4 regions of the Streptomyces sp. NPDC049541 genome follow, and region 1 is predicted to be linked to each of the others. Evidence: riboswitches for the same ligand, from Rfam matches in the RefSeq annotation. Region 1 holds a riboswitch; each other region holds the start of a gene.
What was found. Region 1 has a riboswitch for cyclic di-AMP ahead of ACIBW9_RS17175 (peptidoglycan DD-metalloendopeptidase family protein). Riboswitches for the same ligand answer to the same signal wherever they lie in the genome.
Positions count from the first base shown of each region.

Region 2: linked by a shared signal. The riboswitch ahead of ACIBW9_RS12320 (M23 family metallopeptidase) and the one ahead of ACIBW9_RS17175 (peptidoglycan DD-metalloendopeptidase family protein) in region 1 are both predicted to bind cyclic di-AMP.
Region 3: linked by a shared signal. The riboswitch ahead of ACIBW9_RS42155 (M23 family metallopeptidase) and the one ahead of ACIBW9_RS17175 (peptidoglycan DD-metalloendopeptidase family protein) in region 1 are both predicted to bind cyclic di-AMP.
Region 4: linked by a shared signal. The riboswitch ahead of ACIBW9_RS23025 (transglycosylase family protein) and the one ahead of ACIBW9_RS17175 (peptidoglycan DD-metalloendopeptidase family protein) in region 1 are both predicted to bind cyclic di-AMP.

Region 1 covers NZ_JBITLY010000004.1:297,653-302,016, forward strand. The annotation lists gene ACIBW9_RS17170 (alpha-galactosidase) at 1-1,467, shown strand, start outside; cyclic di-AMP (ydaO/yuaA leader) riboswitch at 1,784-1,942, shown strand; gene ACIBW9_RS17175 (peptidoglycan DD-metalloendopeptidase family protein) at 1,947-2,846, shown strand; gene ACIBW9_RS17180 (SGNH/GDSL hydrolase family protein) at 3,147-3,932, shown strand; gene ACIBW9_RS17185 (TetR/AcrR family transcriptional regulator) at 3,981-4,364, opposite strand, start outside.
Region 2 covers NZ_JBITLY010000003.1:20,574-24,937, reverse strand. The annotation lists gene ACIBW9_RS12335 (alginate lyase family protein) at 1-448, shown strand, start outside; tRNA gene ACIBW9_RS12330 (tRNA-Met) at 548-621, shown strand; gene ACIBW9_RS12325 (PP2C family protein-serine/threonine phosphatase) at 729-1,811, shown strand; cyclic di-AMP (ydaO/yuaA leader) riboswitch at 1,976-2,133, shown strand; gene ACIBW9_RS12320 (M23 family metallopeptidase) at 2,145-3,170, shown strand; gene ACIBW9_RS12315 (aldo/keto reductase) at 3,279-4,229, shown strand; gene ACIBW9_RS12310 (PrsW family intramembrane metalloprotease) at 4,242-4,364, opposite strand, start outside.
Region 3 covers NZ_JBITLY010000023.1:23,388-27,751, forward strand. The annotation lists gene ACIBW9_RS42145 (M16 family metallopeptidase) at 1-834, shown strand, start outside; gene ACIBW9_RS42150 (M16 family metallopeptidase) at 831-2,219, shown strand; cyclic di-AMP (ydaO/yuaA leader) riboswitch at 2,423-2,587, shown strand; gene ACIBW9_RS42155 (M23 family metallopeptidase) at 2,600-3,364, shown strand; gene ACIBW9_RS42160 (GntR family transcriptional regulator) at 3,551-4,243, shown strand.
Region 4 covers NZ_JBITLY010000006.1:102,382-106,745, reverse strand. The annotation lists gene ACIBW9_RS23035 (cytochrome P450) at 1-579, opposite strand, end outside; gene ACIBW9_RS23030 (transglycosylase family protein) at 798-1,778, shown strand; cyclic di-AMP (ydaO/yuaA leader) riboswitch at 1,974-2,142, shown strand; gene ACIBW9_RS23025 (transglycosylase family protein) at 2,147-2,827, shown strand; gene eno (phosphopyruvate hydratase) at 3,041-4,327, shown strand.

The DNA of each region.
Region 1 (4,364 bases):
CTCGACACCGACGCCACCGAGGAACGCGGCGAGGTCTACGGCTGCGCCCTGGGCTGGTCGGGTTCCTGGCGGATCGCGGTGGCGCAACTCCCGGACGCGCGCGTGCAGATCACCGGCGGGGTCGGCTACGACGACTCCGGGCTGCTGCGCCTGGAGCCGGGGGAGTCGTACACCACCCCTGTCTTCGCCGGCCTGTGGAGCGACGGCGGCTTCGGCGGCGCGAGCCGCGCCTGGCACGCCTACCAGCGCGCATACGTCATCCCCGACGCCGACCAGGACCGGCCGGTGCTGTTCAACTCCTGGGAGGCCACCGAGTTCGACATCTCCGAGGAGCAGCAGGGCACCCTCGCGCGGCGGGCCGCGGCGATCGGCGTCGAGCTGTTCGTGGTCGACGACGGCTGGTTCGGCAAGCGCACCAGCGACCGCGCCGGACTCGGCGACTGGACGGTCAACCGGGACCGCTTCCCGAACGGCCTCAAGCCCCTCGCGGACTATGTGCACGCCCTCGGCATGCAGTTCGGCATCTGGGTCGAGCCCGAGATGGTCAACCCGGACAGCGAGCTCTACCGCGCCCACCCCGACTGGGTGCAGTTCCAACCGGGACGAAAGCGGACGGAATTCCGCAACCAGCTCGTACTGAACCTGGCCCGTGAGGACGTCCAGGAATACCTCTGGGAGCAGCTCGACGCGCTGCTCTCCAGTGCCCCGATCGACTACGTGAAGTGGGACTTCAACCGCTGCTTCACCGACGCGGGCTGGCCCGGGGAGCCCTACCCGCAGCGCCTCTGGGTCGATCATGTCCGCGCCCTGTACGCCCTGTTGGACCGGTTGCGGGCGGCCCACCCGAATGTCGCCTTCGAGTCCTGCTCGGGCGGCGGTGGCCGGATCGACCTAGGGATCATGAGCCGTACGGACCAGGTGTGGACCTCCGACAACACCGACCCGCTCGACCGGCTCGCCATCCAGCACGGCTTCAGCCAGATCCACCCCGCGCGGGTGATGGCCGCCTGGGTCACCGACAGCCCGAACACCCAGCTCAACGGCCGGGTCAGCTCGCTGCGCTTCCGGTTCGTGAGCTCCATGGCCGGCGTGCTCGGGGTCGGCGGGGACCTCACCCGGTGGACCGAGGAGGAGCTCGCCGAGGCCGGCGAATGGGTGGCGCTCTACAAGGAGATCCGGCCGCTGGTGCAGCACGGCGACCTCTACCGGCTCCGGCCGCCGCGGGGCGGACTGAGTGCGGTGCAGTACGTGCGCGGTGACGAGGCGGTCGTCCTCGCCTGGCTGCAGGCGCAGAGTCATGGCGAGCCCGTACCGGCACTGCGGCTGCAAGGCCTCGACCCGACAGCCTCGTATGAATGCCCTGAAACGGGTGAAACCCACAGCGGTGCCGTACTGCTGCATCACGGACTGCGTACCGGACTGCGCGGTGACTTCGACGCGGCAGTTTTCCGTCTGCGGCGCATCTGAGCCTTCTGTCCGGATTGGCGCCCCTTCGGCCTCTTCATTCCAACTCGCTCCTGAATTGGGGATGCTGGAGCAGGGTCACGTGAGGAGCGTCATATCCGTGACGGTGTGTGGCGCGTCATGTCCACGTAATTCAGGTGCGTTACAAGGGTGTTTGGTGGAGACGATCACCCGGGAATTCACGCAGGGTCACCGGGATTTCTCTCGAGGGAGCAATGGAAACGCATTCCCGGGGAACCAGCACTTGTTCCTTTGCGTCCTGGTCGCTTACGTTCGCCACCAATCCGGACGGACGCCCAATCCTGCCGCCGCCCGGTGCCCGCAGAACTCACCCGTGAACGGCAGGAGCGGGGGACCCACAGGTACAACCGCCTGTTCCGGTCTCCGGAACGGCTAGGGGTAAAGCCGCGTCGCATGCGTGGCCGGGCATCTCCAGCCCGAACCCGACAGCTCACCTCGCAGGCGCCGGAGAGGAATTCGTCATGCCCGCGAAGGGTAAGCACCGCCGTCCGAAGCCCCAGCGCTTCACCCGCTCCATCGCCGTCGCCGGAACCGGTGGCGCCGCACTCGCTCTCCCGCTCATGGGGGCCACCGGCGCCCATGCCGCCACGACTCAGTCCGTTTCCCAGACGGTTTCGAAAAAGGCCGTCCAGTCCCTTCCGGCCGCCGAGAAGAAGGCGACCCGGAAGAGCGCCGCCGGCAATGCGGGCGTGCGGACCTATTCGGTGCGGACCGGCGACTACCTTTCGAAGATCGCCGAGGAGCAGCATGTCGCCGGTGGCTGGCACAAGCTCTACTCGGACAACCGCCGGGCCGTCGGCGGCGACCCGTCGCTGATCCACCCGGGCCTGAAGCTGACGATCGGCCGGAAGGCCACGACGGACACCACCGAGTCGTCGCCCTCGTCCGCCTCGAAGTCGTCCTCGTCGGCGACCAAGGCGGCCGTCAGCAAGGCCTCCGAGTCCGCCCCCACCGGCTTCACCCTCCCGGTGACCGGCGGCACCATCGGCACCGGCTACCACGTGGCCGGCAGCATGTGGTCCAGCGGGTACCACACCGGCGTCGACTTCGTCGTCCCGACCGGCACCTCCATCAAGTCCGTGGGTGCGGGCACCGTCGTCTCCGCGGGCTGGGGCGGCGCCTACGGCAACCAGGTCGTCGTCAGGCTCGCCGACGGCTACTACGCCCAGTACGGCCACATGTCCCAGATCTCCGTCTCGGTCGGCCAGACCGTGGCCGAGGGCCAGCAGCTCGGCCTCTCCGGCGCGACCGGCAACGTGACCGGCCCGCACCTGCACTTCGAGATCCGCACCACGCCCGACTACGGCTCCGACGTGGACCCGGTCGCCTACCTCCGCTCCAAGGGCGTCGGCGTCGGCTGACCTCGCCTCGCGACCACCTGCCTGACACGCCGCCGAAGGCCGGACCCCGATCCCCGGGTCCGGCCTTCGGCGCGTACACCGACCAGCAGCCGTACACCAGGGGGCACTTGGCCTTCCGGACCGCATGGAGGTTCGCTGACGCCTCAACATCCCTGGTCGGAGGGTTATTCCGGGCTTGGTGAACACTTTAGAAGTGGCTTATCTCACCGCGCGTCAACCCTTTCCTACGGTCGCGTAGGTCACATTCGAAGGTGAATCATGGTCGATGTGGCAGACGATTCGAAGAGTGACAGCAGATCAGTGATCGGGTCGTACGTTGCGGTGGGGGACAGCTTCACCGAGGGCGTCGGCGACCCCGGCCCCGACGGGGCGTTCGTCGGCTGGGCCGACCGGTTCGCGGTGCTTCTCGCCGACCGGCGACCCGAAGGCGACTTCAGGTACACGAACCTCGCCGTGCGCGGCAAACTGCTCGACCAGATCGTGGAGGACCAGGTACCACAGGCCGTCGGACTGGCGCCGGACCTGGTCTCCTTCTGTGCGGGCGGCAACGACATCATCCGTCCCGGCACCGACCCCGACGAGGTCGCCGAGCGCTTCGAGCGGGCGGTGGCCCGGCTCACCGAAGTCGCCGGCACGGTCATGGTGACCACCGGCTTCGACACCCGAGGCGTCCCCGTGCTCAAGCATCTGCGCGGCAAGATCGCCACGTACAACGGACATGTCCGTGCCATCGCCGACCGGTACGGCTGTCCCGTCCTCGACCTGTGGTCCCTGAAGAGCGTCCAGGACCGCAGGGCGTGGGACGGCGACCGCCTCCACCTCTCACCCGAGGGGCACACGCGCGTGGCGCTGCGCGCCGGGCAGGTCCTCGGCCTCGAGGTGCCGGCCGACCCCGACCAGCCCTGGCCGCCGCTCCCGCCGCGCGGCACCCTCGAGGTGCGACGGGACGACGTGCACTGGGCGCGCGAGTACCTGGTGCCGTGGATCGGCCGCCGGCTGCGCGGCGAGTCGTCCGGGGACCACGTCACGGCGAAGGGCGCACTGTCGCCCGACGACATCAAGATGCGGATCGCTTCGGTGGCCTGAGAGCGGTGGAGCGGCCCGGAGCACTGAGCCTCCGCCGAGTGCGGGGGCTCAGTGCTCCGAAGCCGTCAACGCCGCCCGCTCCAGCCCCAGTTCGCGGGCCAGTGCCTCGTCCACCCACTCCTGCGCCCGCGCCCGCGACACCGCACCTGCGTACGAGGTCAGCTGCACGGCGAGGCCGTCCAGCAGGGCGGTCAGCCGCAGGGCCGCGCCGTGCGGGTCCGGGCAGTCGAACTCGCCCGCGGCCACGCCCTCCGCGACGACCTCGGCGATCGCCGCCTTCCACTGCCTGTCGAGGTCACGTGTGACCTCCCGCAGTGCGGGCTCGCGCAGCGCCACCGCCCAGCCCTCGATCCACAGCCGCCAGCCCTTGGCCTGGCCCGTCGGCGCGTACCAGCGCACCGCCGACCGCAGTCGCCGCAGCGCCGTCGTACG
Region 2 (4,364 bases), on a different contig from region 1:
CACCCCGGCCGGCTCCGACGCCAACACCGTGCAGAAGCTGGAGACGTACTGGTTCAAGGAGACGAAGTTCGAGGACGGCATCGCGCAGGAGACCTGCCGCAACTTCAAGCACGTCGGCTACTCCCTCGCCGCCACCGCGCACATCGCCGAGACCGCCTGGCACCAGGGCGTCGACCTGTACGGCGACGTCAAGGACCGGCTGAAGGCGGCCCTCGACTTCCACGCCCGCTACGAGATGGGGGCCAAGCCCCCGCGGTGGCTGTGCGGCGGCCGGGTCGTCGGGAACATGGGCCCCGACCTGGAGGTCGCCCTCAACCACCTGGAGAACCGGCTCGGCACCCCCGTCCCGGCCGCCCACAAGCTGGTCGAGCAGACCCGCCCGGCCGGCACCGACGACCTCTTCGTCTCCTGGGAGACCCTCACCCACGCCGACAACCCGGCCGCCTGACCGAGGCCCCGCGGACCCCGGAAAACGCAGGTGAACGGGGGCGGACGTAAACCCTGGCGCAGACAGCCCCGCGGATGGCGTATGCTGGTGACACAACGACGCGGGGTGGAGCAGCTCGGTAGCTCGCTGGGCTCATAACCCAGAGGTCGCAGGTTCAAATCCTGTCCCCGCTACTCAAGGCTCAGGGCCGGAGTCCAGTCACTGGACTCCGGCCCTGAGTGTTTCCCCCGGCCGGGTCACCCGGCTCGCCCCGTGCCGCCGTACCGGGAAACCTGGAGGGGTGGAGCAGGAGGGGCCGATCTCATACGCACGCACCTTCGTGCGGCTGCTCCCGGCACTGCTGATCGTCGGCGGGGCCTTCTACGACTACCTCACCCCTTCGCGGTTCACGGCGGGCCCCCTCTTCACCGCCGCACCCCTGGTCGCCGCCCCGCTCTACTCGCGCCGCGGCACGGTCCTCACCGGCCTCGCGACCGTCCTCGTCGTCAGCGCGATCCACGCCCAGGTGGGCATCCTCCTCCAGGTGGAGGCGATCACCGAGCTGGCCACCATCGCCACGGTCTCCGTCCTGGCCGTCCTCATCAACCTCCTCGTCCGCCGCGGACGCGAGGAGCTCGCCTCGCAGCGCGAGATCGCCGAGGCCGCCCAGCGCGCCGTGCTGCCCGAACCCGCCGAGCGGATCGGAGGGTTCGCGATCGCGGCACGGTACGAGGCCGCGCAGGCGGACGCATCCATCGGCGGCGACCTGTACGCCGTGCAGGACAGCCCGTACGGCGTACGGCTGGTCGTGGGCGACGTGCGCGGGAAGGGGATGGGGGCGGTGGCCGCCGTGGCCGTCGTCATCGGGGCGTTCCGGGAGGCCGCCGAGCAGGAGGCCACGCTGGAGGCGGTCGCGCAGCGGCTGGACCGGGCGCTGGCGCGCGAGGCGGCGCGGCGCGAGGGCATCGAGTTGTTCGAGGGGTTCACCACCGCCGTGCTCGCCGAACTCCCGCACAGCGAGGGCGTCGTCCGCATCGTCACCCGCGGCCACCCGCCCCCGCTGCTGCTGTGCCCCGACGGCGCCGTGCACACCCTGCACGCCCGCGAGCCCGCCCTGCCGCTCGGCATGGGCGACTTCGGGAGCTGGCCCGACCGCGCGGAGGAGATCGCGTTCCGCAGCGGGGCCACGCTGCTGCTGTACACCGACGGGCTGTCCGAGGCGCGGGACGAGCAGGGGCGGTTCTTCGAACCCGCGGACCGGCTCGCCGGCCGGGCCTTCCACGAGCCCGCCGCGCTGCTCGCCACCCTCGCACGGGAGGTGCGCAGATACGCCGGTGAGGCCATGGCGGACGACATGGCGCTGCTCGCCGTACGGCGGTCCTGAGGTTCCTGAGGCGCGGTCAACTCGCCCGTTTTCGGCCGTTCATGCGCCGTCTGTCCAGGTCGGAAAGGTTAATGATCAAGCGGAACACCTTGGAAACGACACCCCGGGTCTATTAACGTTCGATAACGCAGCGCGGTCGTCCCAGCCGTCACAAGAGGCGGCTCCGTGCGCACGCGCCGAATCCCGCAAGGGAACCGGGGAACCACCACCCTGGGGTGAATCGCGCCGACACCGCCGTGGCAGCACGGCAGGTATACGCGCGTAGGAGACCTTCCTGCTCCGAACCCGTCAGCTAACCCGGTAGGCGAGAAGGAAGGAAAGGAGCACGCCCACGTGGCGTCCAACCCGCCTGCCCCGGCAGCCCCGTTCGTGCCGAGCACCGAGCCCTTCGGCTTCGCCGGCCGACGCTCCGACGAGGGCCCCTGGGAGGAGTGGAATCCCACCGAGGACTCCATCGCCCCCGTCCGCGGCCGGCACCGCGTCGCCAAGCAGCGCGGCGGGGGACTCGCCCGCAGCTCCACGGTCCTGGGCGTCGGTGTCATAGCCGCCGTCGGCGCGGGCGGCATGGCCAGCGCCAACACCGGCAAGCCGCCGGTGTCGATCTCCATGCCCGATCTCGCCTCCGTGAGCCATGTGTTCGGCGGCGGCTCCGAGGCCCCCAAGGGCTCCGCGACCGCGCTCAGCGATGTGGCCACCACCTCCGCGGGTACCGCGCAGGGCGCCAAGGGCGCCGGTGAGGCGCTGCGCGACCGGATCATGGCGCAGGCCGCGTCGCAGCAGGTCCAGATCGACAGCAAGAGCCAGGCAGCCGTCGAGGCGGCCCTCGCGAAGCAGATCGACGACGCCGCCGCCAAGGCCGAGAAGGATGCCGCGGCCAAGGCCGCCGCCGCGAAGGAGAAGGCGGAGGCGGCGGCCAAGAAGGCCGCCGCGGACGCGAAGCTCGCCGAGTTGGCCAAGCAGTACACGCTGCCGGTCGTCTCCTACACGATCACCGGCACCTTCGGTCAGGCCGGCTCCATGTGGTCCTCCGGCTACCACACGGGCCTCGACTTCGCCGCCCCCACGGGCACCCTCATCAAGGCCATCCACTCCGGCACCATCACGCAGGCCGGCTGGGCGGGTGCGTACGGCTACCGCACGATCCTCACCCTCGACGACGGTACGGAGCTGTGGTTCTGCCACCAGTCGTCGATCAGCGTGAGCGTCGGCCAGAAGGTCAGCACCGGTGACGTCATCGGCCGCGTCGGCGCCACCGGCAACGTGACCGGCCCGCACTGCCACCTCGAGGTCCACCCCGACGGCCAGGCCACCGGCATCGACCCGATGGCATGGCTGCGCAGCAAGGGCCTCAACCCCTGACACCCGTACGTTCTCCGTCCGTACCCGGAGTGCCGTAATCCGCTTGTTTACGGGATCTTTGCGCCCGCCGCGGAAGACCGGCCTCCGGGGCGTGCGTTGACGTAGAGCATGACTTCCCCTTCTCTGCGCAAGCTCGGCTCCTCCGGCCTCGAGGTCTTCCCGCTGTCCCTGGGCGGCAACGTCTTCGGCTGGACCGCCGACGAGGCCACCTCCTTCGCCGTGCTCGACGCCTACACGGCCGCCGGCGGCAACTTCGTCGACACCGCCGACTCCTACTCGGCGTGGGTCGACGGCAACCAGGGCGGCGAGTCCGAGACGATCATCGGCAAGTGGGTCAGGGCGCGCGGCAACCGTGACGACGTGGTCATCGCGACCAAGGTCAGCCAGCACCCCGACTTCCAGGGCCTGTCCGCCGCCAACATCAAGGCCGCGGCCGAGGCCTCCCTGCGCCGCCTCGACACCGACTACATCGACCTCTACTACACGCACTTCGACAAGCCCGAGGTGCCGGTCGAGGAGATCATCGGCGCGCTCGACGAGCTGGTGAAGGCGGGCAAGGTCCGGCACATCGCCGCGTCCAACATCTCGCCCGACCGGCTGCGCGCGTCCCTGGAGTTCTCCGACCGCGAGGGCCTGGCCAAGTACGTGGCCCTGCAGCCGCACTACAACCTGGTCTCGCGCGACACGTACGAGGGCGAGCTGCAGGACCTGGCAGGGCGCTACGGCCTCGCGGCCGTCCCCTACTTCTCCCTGGCCTCCGGCTTCCTCACCGGCAAGTACCGGCCCGGCGCCACGGTCGACAGCCCGCGGGCGGGCGGCGCGGCCAAGCACCTGGAGACCGAGCGGGGGCAGCGGGTCCTGACCGCCCTCGACGAGATCGCCCAGGCCCACGACGCCCCGGTCGCCACGGTGGCTCTGGCCTGGCTCGCGGCCCAGCCGACGGTCGCCGCCCCGATCGCGTCCGCGCGGACGGTGGAGCAGCTCCCGGCGCTGCTCGCGGTGGGCGAGCTGACGCTCACCGAGACCGAGGTCGCCCGCCTGACGGAAGCGTCGGCCTGACCCCCTCGGGCGCTACGACCGGTACGGGTTGTACGCGGGATTCGGCACCGCCGGGTACCCGTACGCCCCGTACACCGGCCAGGGTGGCGCCGCCACCGGCACCGGGGGCGCCGTCATCCGTGCCGCGTGGTCCAG
Region 3 (4,364 bases), on a different contig from region 1:
GCGCGCGCGTTCTTCCGCACCTACTACGCGCCCAACAACGCCGTCCTCTCGGTCGTCGGCGACATCGACCCGGAACAGACGCTCGCCTGGATCGAGAAGTACTTCGGGTCCATCGCCCCGCACGACGGGAAGCCGGAGCCGCGTGACGGCTCGCTACCCGAGATCATCGGTGAGCAGCTGCGCGAGGTCATCGAGGAGGAGGTCCCGGCGCGCGCCCTGATGGCGGCCTACCGGCTGCCGCAGGACGGCACGCGCGAGGCCGACGCCGCCGACCTGGCGCTCACCGTCCTCGGCGGCGGCGAGTCCTCCCGCCTCTACAACCGGCTGGTGCGGCGCGACCGCACGGCCGTCGCGGCCGGATTCGGGCTGCTGCGGCTGGCCGGGGCGCCCTCCCTCGGCTGGCTGGACGTGAAGACCTCCGGTGACGTCGAGGTGCCGGTCATCGAGGCCGCCATCGACGAGGAACTCGCCCGGTTCGCCGCGGAGGGCCCCACGGCCGAGGAAATGGAGCGCGCCCAGGCCCAGTTGGAGCGCGAGTGGCTGGACCGGCTCGGCACGGTCGCGGGCCGCGCCGACGAACTGTGCCGGTACGCCGTCCTCTTCGGCGACCCGCAGCTCGCCCTCACCGCCGTCCAGCGCGTCCTGGAGGTGACGGCCGAGGAGGTCCAAGAGGTCGCCAAGGCCCGTCTGCGCCCCGACAACCGCGCGGTGCTCGTCTACGAGCCGCTCTCGCCCGAGTCCGCGGAGCACACCCAGGACGAGGACTTCCCCGAAGACCCCGAGTCCGAAGCCACGGTGGAAGCCACCGACCAGAACGAGGAGGCGGCCAAGTGACCGAGCTCGCCACGATGCAGTTCCACCCGCAGCCCCGGGCGGGCGAGGCCAGGCCGTGGGCGTTCCCGTCCCCCGAGCGCGGCGCGCTCGACAACGGCCTGACCGTCCTGCGCTGCCACCGCCCCGGCCAGCAGGTCGTCGCCGTCGAGGTGCTCCTGGACGCACCCCTGGAGGCCGAGCCGGCCGGATTCGAAGGCGTCGCCACGATCATGGCGCGGGCCTTCTCGGAGGGCACCGACAAGCACTCCGCGGAGGACTTCGCCGCCGAGCTGGAGCGCTGCGGCGCCACCCTCGACTCGCACGCCGACCACCCGGGCGTACGTCTGAGCCTCGAGGTCCCGGCCTCCCGTCTCGCCAAGGCCCTCGGTCTGCTCGCCGACGCCCTCAGGGCGCCCGCGTTCGCCGACAGCGAGGTCGAGCGGCTGGTACGCAACCGCCTGGACGAGATCCCGCACGAGCTGGCCAACCCCTCGCGCCGTGCCGCGAAGGAGCTCTCCAAGGAGCTGTTCCCGGCGACCTCGCGCATGTCGCGCCCGCGCCAGGGCACCGAGGAGACTGTCGAGAAGATCGACGCGGCGGCCGTACGCGCCTTCTACGACCGCCATGTCCGGCCCGCCACCGCCACCGCCGTCATCGTCGGCGACCTCACCGGCATCGACCTGGACGCGCTGCTCGGCGACACCCTGGGCGCCTGGACCGGCTCCAAGGCCGAACCCCGCCCCGTGCCCCCGGTGACCGCGGACGACACCGGGCGCGTGATCATCGTCGACCGTCCCGGCGCCGTCCAGACGCAGCTGCTCATCGGCCGCGTCGGCGCCGACCGGCACGACCGCGTGTGGCCCGCGCAGGTGCTCGGCACGTACTGCCTCGGCGGCACCCTGACCTCGCGCCTGGACCGCGTCCTGCGCGAGGAGAAGGGCTACACCTACGGTGTGCGCGCGTTCGGCCAGGTCCTCAGGTCCGCCCCGGACGGCTCCGGTGCCGCGATGCTCGCCATCAGCGGCTCCGTCGACACCCCGAACACCGGCCCGGCGCTCGACGACCTCTGGAAGGTGCTCCGGACCCTCGCCGAGGGCGGCCTCACCGACGCCGAGCGCGATGTCGCCGTACAGAACCTCGTCGGTGTGGCGCCGCTGAAGTACGAGACCGCGGCGGCCGTGGCGAGCACTCTGGCCGACCAGGTCGAGCAGCACCTGCCCGACGACTACCAGGCCACGCTGTACCAGCAGCTCGCCGCGACCGGCACCGTGGAGGCCACCGCGGCGGTCGTGAGCGCCTTCCCGGTGGACCGTCTGGTGACGGTTCTCGTCGGCGACGCGGCGCAGATCAAGGAGCCCGTCGAGGCGCTCGGGATCGGTGAAGTCACGGTGGTGTCGGCCGAGTAGCGGCACGCGCGCGTGACGCGGCCCTGGTGACGGATGCGTCACCAGGGCCCTCTTATGTCCGAATTAGCGGAGAATCGAAGGAGAGTTGCCTGTCTGCCCTGTGGGATGCGCTACAAACACCGTGATCCGTTTGGGGATTGAAAGCGGCCCCGCTTAGCGTCTTTCGGGCTGTCCGTCAGGCACCGCGCCGCATCCGCGGCACCGGACAGCCATCGCCGAGTCCCCGTACGGCGCGAGCCAGGGGAGCCGGGGACCCACCGCAGTCCCTGGGGTGAATCGGACGCCCGCGCATACAGCGAGGGGGTCCGTAGGAGACCTTCCTGCTCCGAACCCGTCAGCTAACCCGGTAGGCGAGAGGGAAGGAAAGGATCAGCCACCACATGGCGTTCACGCGCGCCACCGGGAAGCACCGTCGTCCCACGCGGATGCACCGCACCACCACCCGCGCCGCCGGGGTCGCGGCCCTCGCCGCCACCGGCGTCATCGGCACCCTCGCGGCGCCCGCGCTGGCCGCCGACACCGCCGTCGAGCAGACCGGCCTCACCCCCGTCATCACCATCGGCGACACCATCGCCGACAAGATCGACGCCCAGGCCGACGCCCAGAAGCAGGCCGCCGAGGAGGCCGCGCTCAAGAAGGCCGCCCTGGAGGCGGCACGCGAGAAGGCCGCCGCCCAGGCCAAGCAGGAGCGCGAGGCCAAGGAGCGCGCCGCCCGCGAGGCCGAGCGCAAGCGCCTCAACACGTTCGTGGCGCCGATATCGGACTCGTACGTCTCCACCGGCTACCGGGCCAGCAGCTCCCTGTGGTCCTCCGGCAGTCACACCGGCATCGACTTCCACGCCGCGAGCGGCACGACCGTCCACGCGGTCGGCGCCGGCACCGTCGTCCAGACCGGCTGGGGCGGCGCCTACGGCAACCAGATCGTGATCAAGATGAACGACGGCACGTACACCCAGTACGGCCATCTGTCGTCCATCGGCGTCTCGGTGGGCCAGACGGTCACCCCGGGCCAGCCGATAGGCCTCTCCGGCGCGACCGGCAACACCACCGGACCGCATCTGCACTTCGAGGCCCGTACGACCCCCGAGTACGGCTCGGACATCGACCCCGTCGCCTACCTGCGCTCGCACGGCGTGAACGTCTGACGACGGATCGCAGGATCTGCTGAAGCCCCGGCTCCCGAGCCGGGGCTTTCGGTGTTTCTGCCACCCTGCTGTCCAAAAAATATCCATGGATTCCGGCCCGCCGTCGGAAATTCCGGCCCGGTGCAATAGAGTCACCGATACACGTCAATCATCGACGTTTCACGGGGATTAAGTCGGAGGTCGGTCATGCGTATTCCGGCGCACTCGGTGTGCACGGCGATCCGGGACGACATCGTCGCCGGTGTCTACGAGCGTGGCAGCCGGCTCACCGAGGAACTCCTCGCGCGCCGCTACGGCGTCTCACGCGTCCCCGTGCGCGAGGCCCTGCGCACCCTGGAGGCCGAGGGCTTCGTGGTGACGCGGCGGCACGCGGGCGCGTGCGTCGCGGAACCGACCGAGCAGGAGGCCGCCGACCTGCTGGAGATGCGCATGCTGCTGGAACCGCTCGGCGCCTCCCGGGCCGCCCAGCGGCGCACCGACGCCCATCTCAAGGTGCTGCGCGGCCTGGTCAGACTGGGCCAGGAGCGGGCCAGGCGGGGCAACAGCGAGGATCTGCGCTCCCTGGGGGGCTGGTTCCACGAGACGCTCGCCCAGGCCTCCGGCAGCCCCGCGCTGACCTCGATGCTGACCCAGCTGCGCCACAAGATCGCCTGGATGTACGCCGTGGAGGCGCCCGCCAACCCCGTGGAGTCCTGGGCGGAGCACGGCGCGATCGTCGACGCTGTGGCCCGCGGCGACAGCGAGCGCGCGCGGGCGGTCACCACGCTGCACACCGAGCGTTCGAGCGCGGCGCACCGGCTGCGGTTCGGCGGCCCGGAGCGGGCGAACGGTGTGAGGAACTCGCAACATGCCGTAAACATGTCGGGCCTGCGGCATTAACACGGGCGCCGTATACAAAGAGGGAACAATTCGCGGGGCATTATTTCTGCTGCCCGCGACCGGTAATTCAGTCGCCCCTGCGCGGGAAAAGCAAAGGGCTCGCCCGGCAATTCGGACGAGC
Region 4 (4,364 bases), on a different contig from region 1:
CTTCTTCACCGAGCGGGCGACACCGCCGCGCGGACCGCCGCCGTGCCGGATCATCATCCCCGCCCAGTCACGGAAGTCGTCCTGGTCCTCGCGCGGGACACCGAGCAGATCGCAGATCGCGTAGATGGGGAGGGGGAACGCGAAGTCGTGGATGAGATCCGCCTGCCCGTGCGGTGCGAAACGGTCGATGAGATCGTCCGTCAACTCCTGCACCCGCGGCGCGAATTCGGCCACCCGGCGCGGGGTGAACGCCTTGGAGACGAGGCGGCGCAGCCGGGTGTGGTCCGGCGGGTCGATATTGAGCAGATGCGTCATCAGATTGGCGCTGCGCTCACCCGGAATACCGGTCCTGCTCTTGCCCTGCGCGTCCTCGGCGTGATGCTCGGGGTTCTTCGAGAGCCGCCCGTCCGCGAGCGCCTGACGTGCGTCGGCATAGCGGGTCACCAACCAGGCCTCGACCCCGCTGGGAAGTGTCGTCCAGTGGACGGGGGAGTGCTCGCGCAGCCAGGCGTAGGCCGGATACGGGTCACTGGCGAATTCCCAGGTGAAGAGTTCGGGAGCGGTGTTGGGGACGTTCACAGGACGACCGTATCGGGAGCGTGCAGGTGGATGCGCCGCCGCGGCGAACGGGTCGAAGATGACACGCGTTCAAGTCTGTGATCTTCACGTGATCTACGCGGCATTAACTTGTGACAAGTGATCGGCACCGGCTACGTTCACGGACCAGCGCGGCGGTATCGAACGCCTGTCGGTGTCATGCGCCGCGCGGTCATTGCTGTCTCGCGAAAGGCCTCCGCATGCTCTCCGGGAACGGTCGACACCGTCGCCCCCGTCAGGCTCCGGCCATCCTCGTCGCGGCCGGAGTGACCGGCTCCGCCATCGCGATCCCGCTCTTCGCCGCGGGCGGCGCGAGCGCCGCCGACGGCACCACGTGGGACAAGGTGGCGCAGTGCGAGACGGGCGGTTCCTGGAGCGAGAACAGCGGCAACGGGTTCTACGGCGGGCTCAAGTTGACCCAGGAGAACTGGGAGAAGTACGGCGGCCTCGACTACGCCCCCCGGGCCGACCTCGCCAGCCGCAACCAGCAGATAGCCGTCGCCGAGAAGCTCCTGGACGACCAGGGTGTCGGCGCCTTCCACACGTGCGGACTGACCTCCGGGCTCACCAAGGACTCGGGTTCGGCCGCCATCGACACCGGCGTGCTGGGCGGCGGTTCCGGTTCGTCCGATTCCTCCGGGGCGTCCGACTCGCTGGGGCTGTCCAACTCCTCGGGCAGCGCTTCCGACGGGTCTTCTTCGTCGGATTCGTCCTCCGGCTCGTCCTCCAGTGCCTCCCCTTCGACTTCCGCGAGCGCGACGGACAACTCCACCGAATCCGGCACATCCGCCTCGCCGTCCACCTCTCCGTCCAAAAAGGCCACGGCCGACCCACAGGGCGCCGACAGCTCGTCGACAGGCAAGGCGAAGGTGGACGACTCGGACAATCTCGAGCCCCCGGCGTCCACTTGGACCCTCGTCGACACCGGCACGACCGGCACCGGCCGCCACCGTGGCGCCAGCGCCGACGAGACGGCCGGTGAGACCGCCGACAAGACCAAGACCGACGGCGGCACGCGCGACACGTACACCGTCCACGCCGGTGACACTCTCGCCTCCATCGCCGACTCCCTTGGCCTGGACGGCGGGTGGCGTGCGCTCTATGCCGCGAACAAGAACGCCATCGGTGTCGACCCGAATCACATCTTCGCCGGTCAGACCCTGAAACTCGGTGCCGAATAGGGCGAAAAACAACGGGAGTTCACGTCATACTTCGCCACTGAATGTCCGGTTTGGCGAAAGTGTGGGATGAGTCTCAGAAGCCCTGATCGTCTTTGAAATTCGACGGATCGCGTGTCTACCGTCGTCACCGCTCGTCAACACGAGCCCCGGCTGCCGCAACGCCGAATCCTGCCAGCGGCCGTACGGGAACAGTCGTCGCGTAAAGCGCCGTAGGCAGGAGCGGGGGACCCAAGGTAGGTGCCGACCCGGGCAGTTGACGGGCGGCTAGGGGTGTAGCCGTGTCTCGTGAGAGCGAGAGCACGGCCGGGCAACTCAACCGGCCCGAACCCGACAGCTCACCTCGCAGGCGTCGGTGAGGGGATCGAACCATGCTGTTTTCCGGCAAGGGCAAGCACCGCCGTCCGTCCAAGGCCACCCGCGTCGCCGCGCTGGCCGGCGTCACCGGCGTCGCCATCGCCGCTCCGCTGATGGCGGCCGGCAACGCCTCCGCCGCCACCGCCTCCGAGTGGGACAAGGTCGCCCAGTGCGAGTCCGGCGGCAACTGGTCCATCAACACCGGGAACGGCTACTACGGCGGCCTGCAGTTCTCCGCCTCCACCTGGGCCGCGTACGGCGGCACCGCCTACGCCCCGCAGGCCAACCAGGCCTCCAAGGCGCAGCAGATAGCCGTCGCCGAGAAGGTCCTCGCCTCCCAGGGCAAGGGTGCCTGGCCGGTCTGCGGCACGGGCCTGTCCGGTGCCGCCTACAACGGCAGCGCCCCCAGCGCGAACACCAACCGCTCCAGCGACTCCCAGGCCGCCTCCCGCTCCGCCGAGCGCCCGGCCGCGAAGACCGAGAGCACCAAGAGCACCAAGACCGTCACCACCCCGACCGGCAAGAAGGTCAAGAAGGGCGACGGCGAGTACAAGGTCGTCAAGGGCGACACCCTCAGCTCGATCGCCGAGAAGCACGGCGTCAAGGGCGGCTGGCAGAAGCTGTTCAAGCTGAACAAGGACATCATCGAGGACGCCAACCTCATCTACCCGGGTCAGCAGCTGCACCTCAAGTGACAGCCTCGCGGTCTCCCCGCTCCGGTGCGTGTTCCCCCGTACGCACCGGAGCGGGGTTCTTTTTGCTCCCCCTCTTTGTTCCGTTCGGAAACAATTTACTCTCGGTTCTGCCCAAGAGGTGGTCGGCAACGTGGCCGATCGGCCTTGGGCGGTTAGGCTCGTCCCGCAGAGCCACCGCGCTACTGCCGTAGCCGTGTCACATCCAAGAAGGAGATGCTCGTGCCGTCCATCGACGTCGTCGTAGCCCGGGAAATCCTGGACTCCCGAGGCAACCCCACGGTCGAGGTCGAGGTCGGCCTCGACGACGGCAGCACGGGTCGTGCCGCCGTCCCGTCCGGCGCCTCCACGGGCGCCTTCGAGGCCATCGAGCTCCGCGACGGTGACCCCAACCGCTACCAGGGCAAGGGTGTCGAGAAGGCCGTCCTCGCCGTCATCGAGCAGATCGGCCCCGAGCTGGTCGGCTACGACGCCACCGAGCAGCGCCTGATCGACCAGGCCATGTTCGACCTGGACGCCACCGACAACAAGGGCTCCCTCGGCGCCAACGCCATCCTCGGCGTCTCCCTCGCCGTCGCCCACGCCGCCTCCGAGGCCAGCGACCTGCCGCTCTTCCGCTACCTGGGCGGCCCGAACGCGCACCTGCTGCCGGTGCCGATGATGAACATCCTGAACGGCGGCTCGCACGCCGACTCCAACGTGGACATCCAGGAGTTCATGATCGCCCCGATCGGCGCGGAGTCCTTCTCCGAGGCCCTGCGCTGGGGCGCCGAGGTCTACCACACCCTCAAGAAGGTGCTGAAGACCAAGGGCCTGTCCACCGGCCTCGGCGACGAGGGCGGCTTCGCCCCGAACCTGGAGTCCAACCGCGCCGCGCTCGACCTCATCATCGAGGCCATCAAGCAGGCCGGCTACGTCCCCGGCCAGCAGATCGCGCTCGCGCTCGACGTCGCCGCGTCCGAGTTCTACAAGGACGGCAAGTACGAGTTCGAGGGCAAGTCCCGCTCGGCCGCCGAGATGACCGAGTACTACGAGGAGCTCGTGGCGGCCTACCCGCTCGTCTCCATCGAGGACCCGCTGTTCGAGGACGACTGGGCCGGCTGGAAGGTCATCACCGACAAGCTGGGCGACAAGGTCCAGATCGTCGGCGACGACCTCTTCGTCACCAACCCGGAGCGCCTGGCCCGCGGCATCGAGGAGGGCACCGCCAACGCCCTGCTCGTCAAGGTGAACCAGATCGGCTCGCTCACCGAGACCCTGGACGCCGTCGAGATGGCCCAGCGCAACGGCTTCAAGTGCATGATGTCCCACCGCTCCGGCGAGACCGAGGACGTCACCATCGCCGACCTCGCCGTCGCGGTGAACTGCGGCCAGATCAAGACCGGCGCCCCGGCCCGCTCGGACCGCGTCGCCAAGTACAACCAGCTGCTGCGCATCGAGGAGATCCTCGACGACGCCGCGGAGTACGCGGGCCGCAGCGCGTTCCCCCGCTTCAAGGGCTGACCCAACCTGGGCTAAGCCTTAGCCAGTCGTACGTACG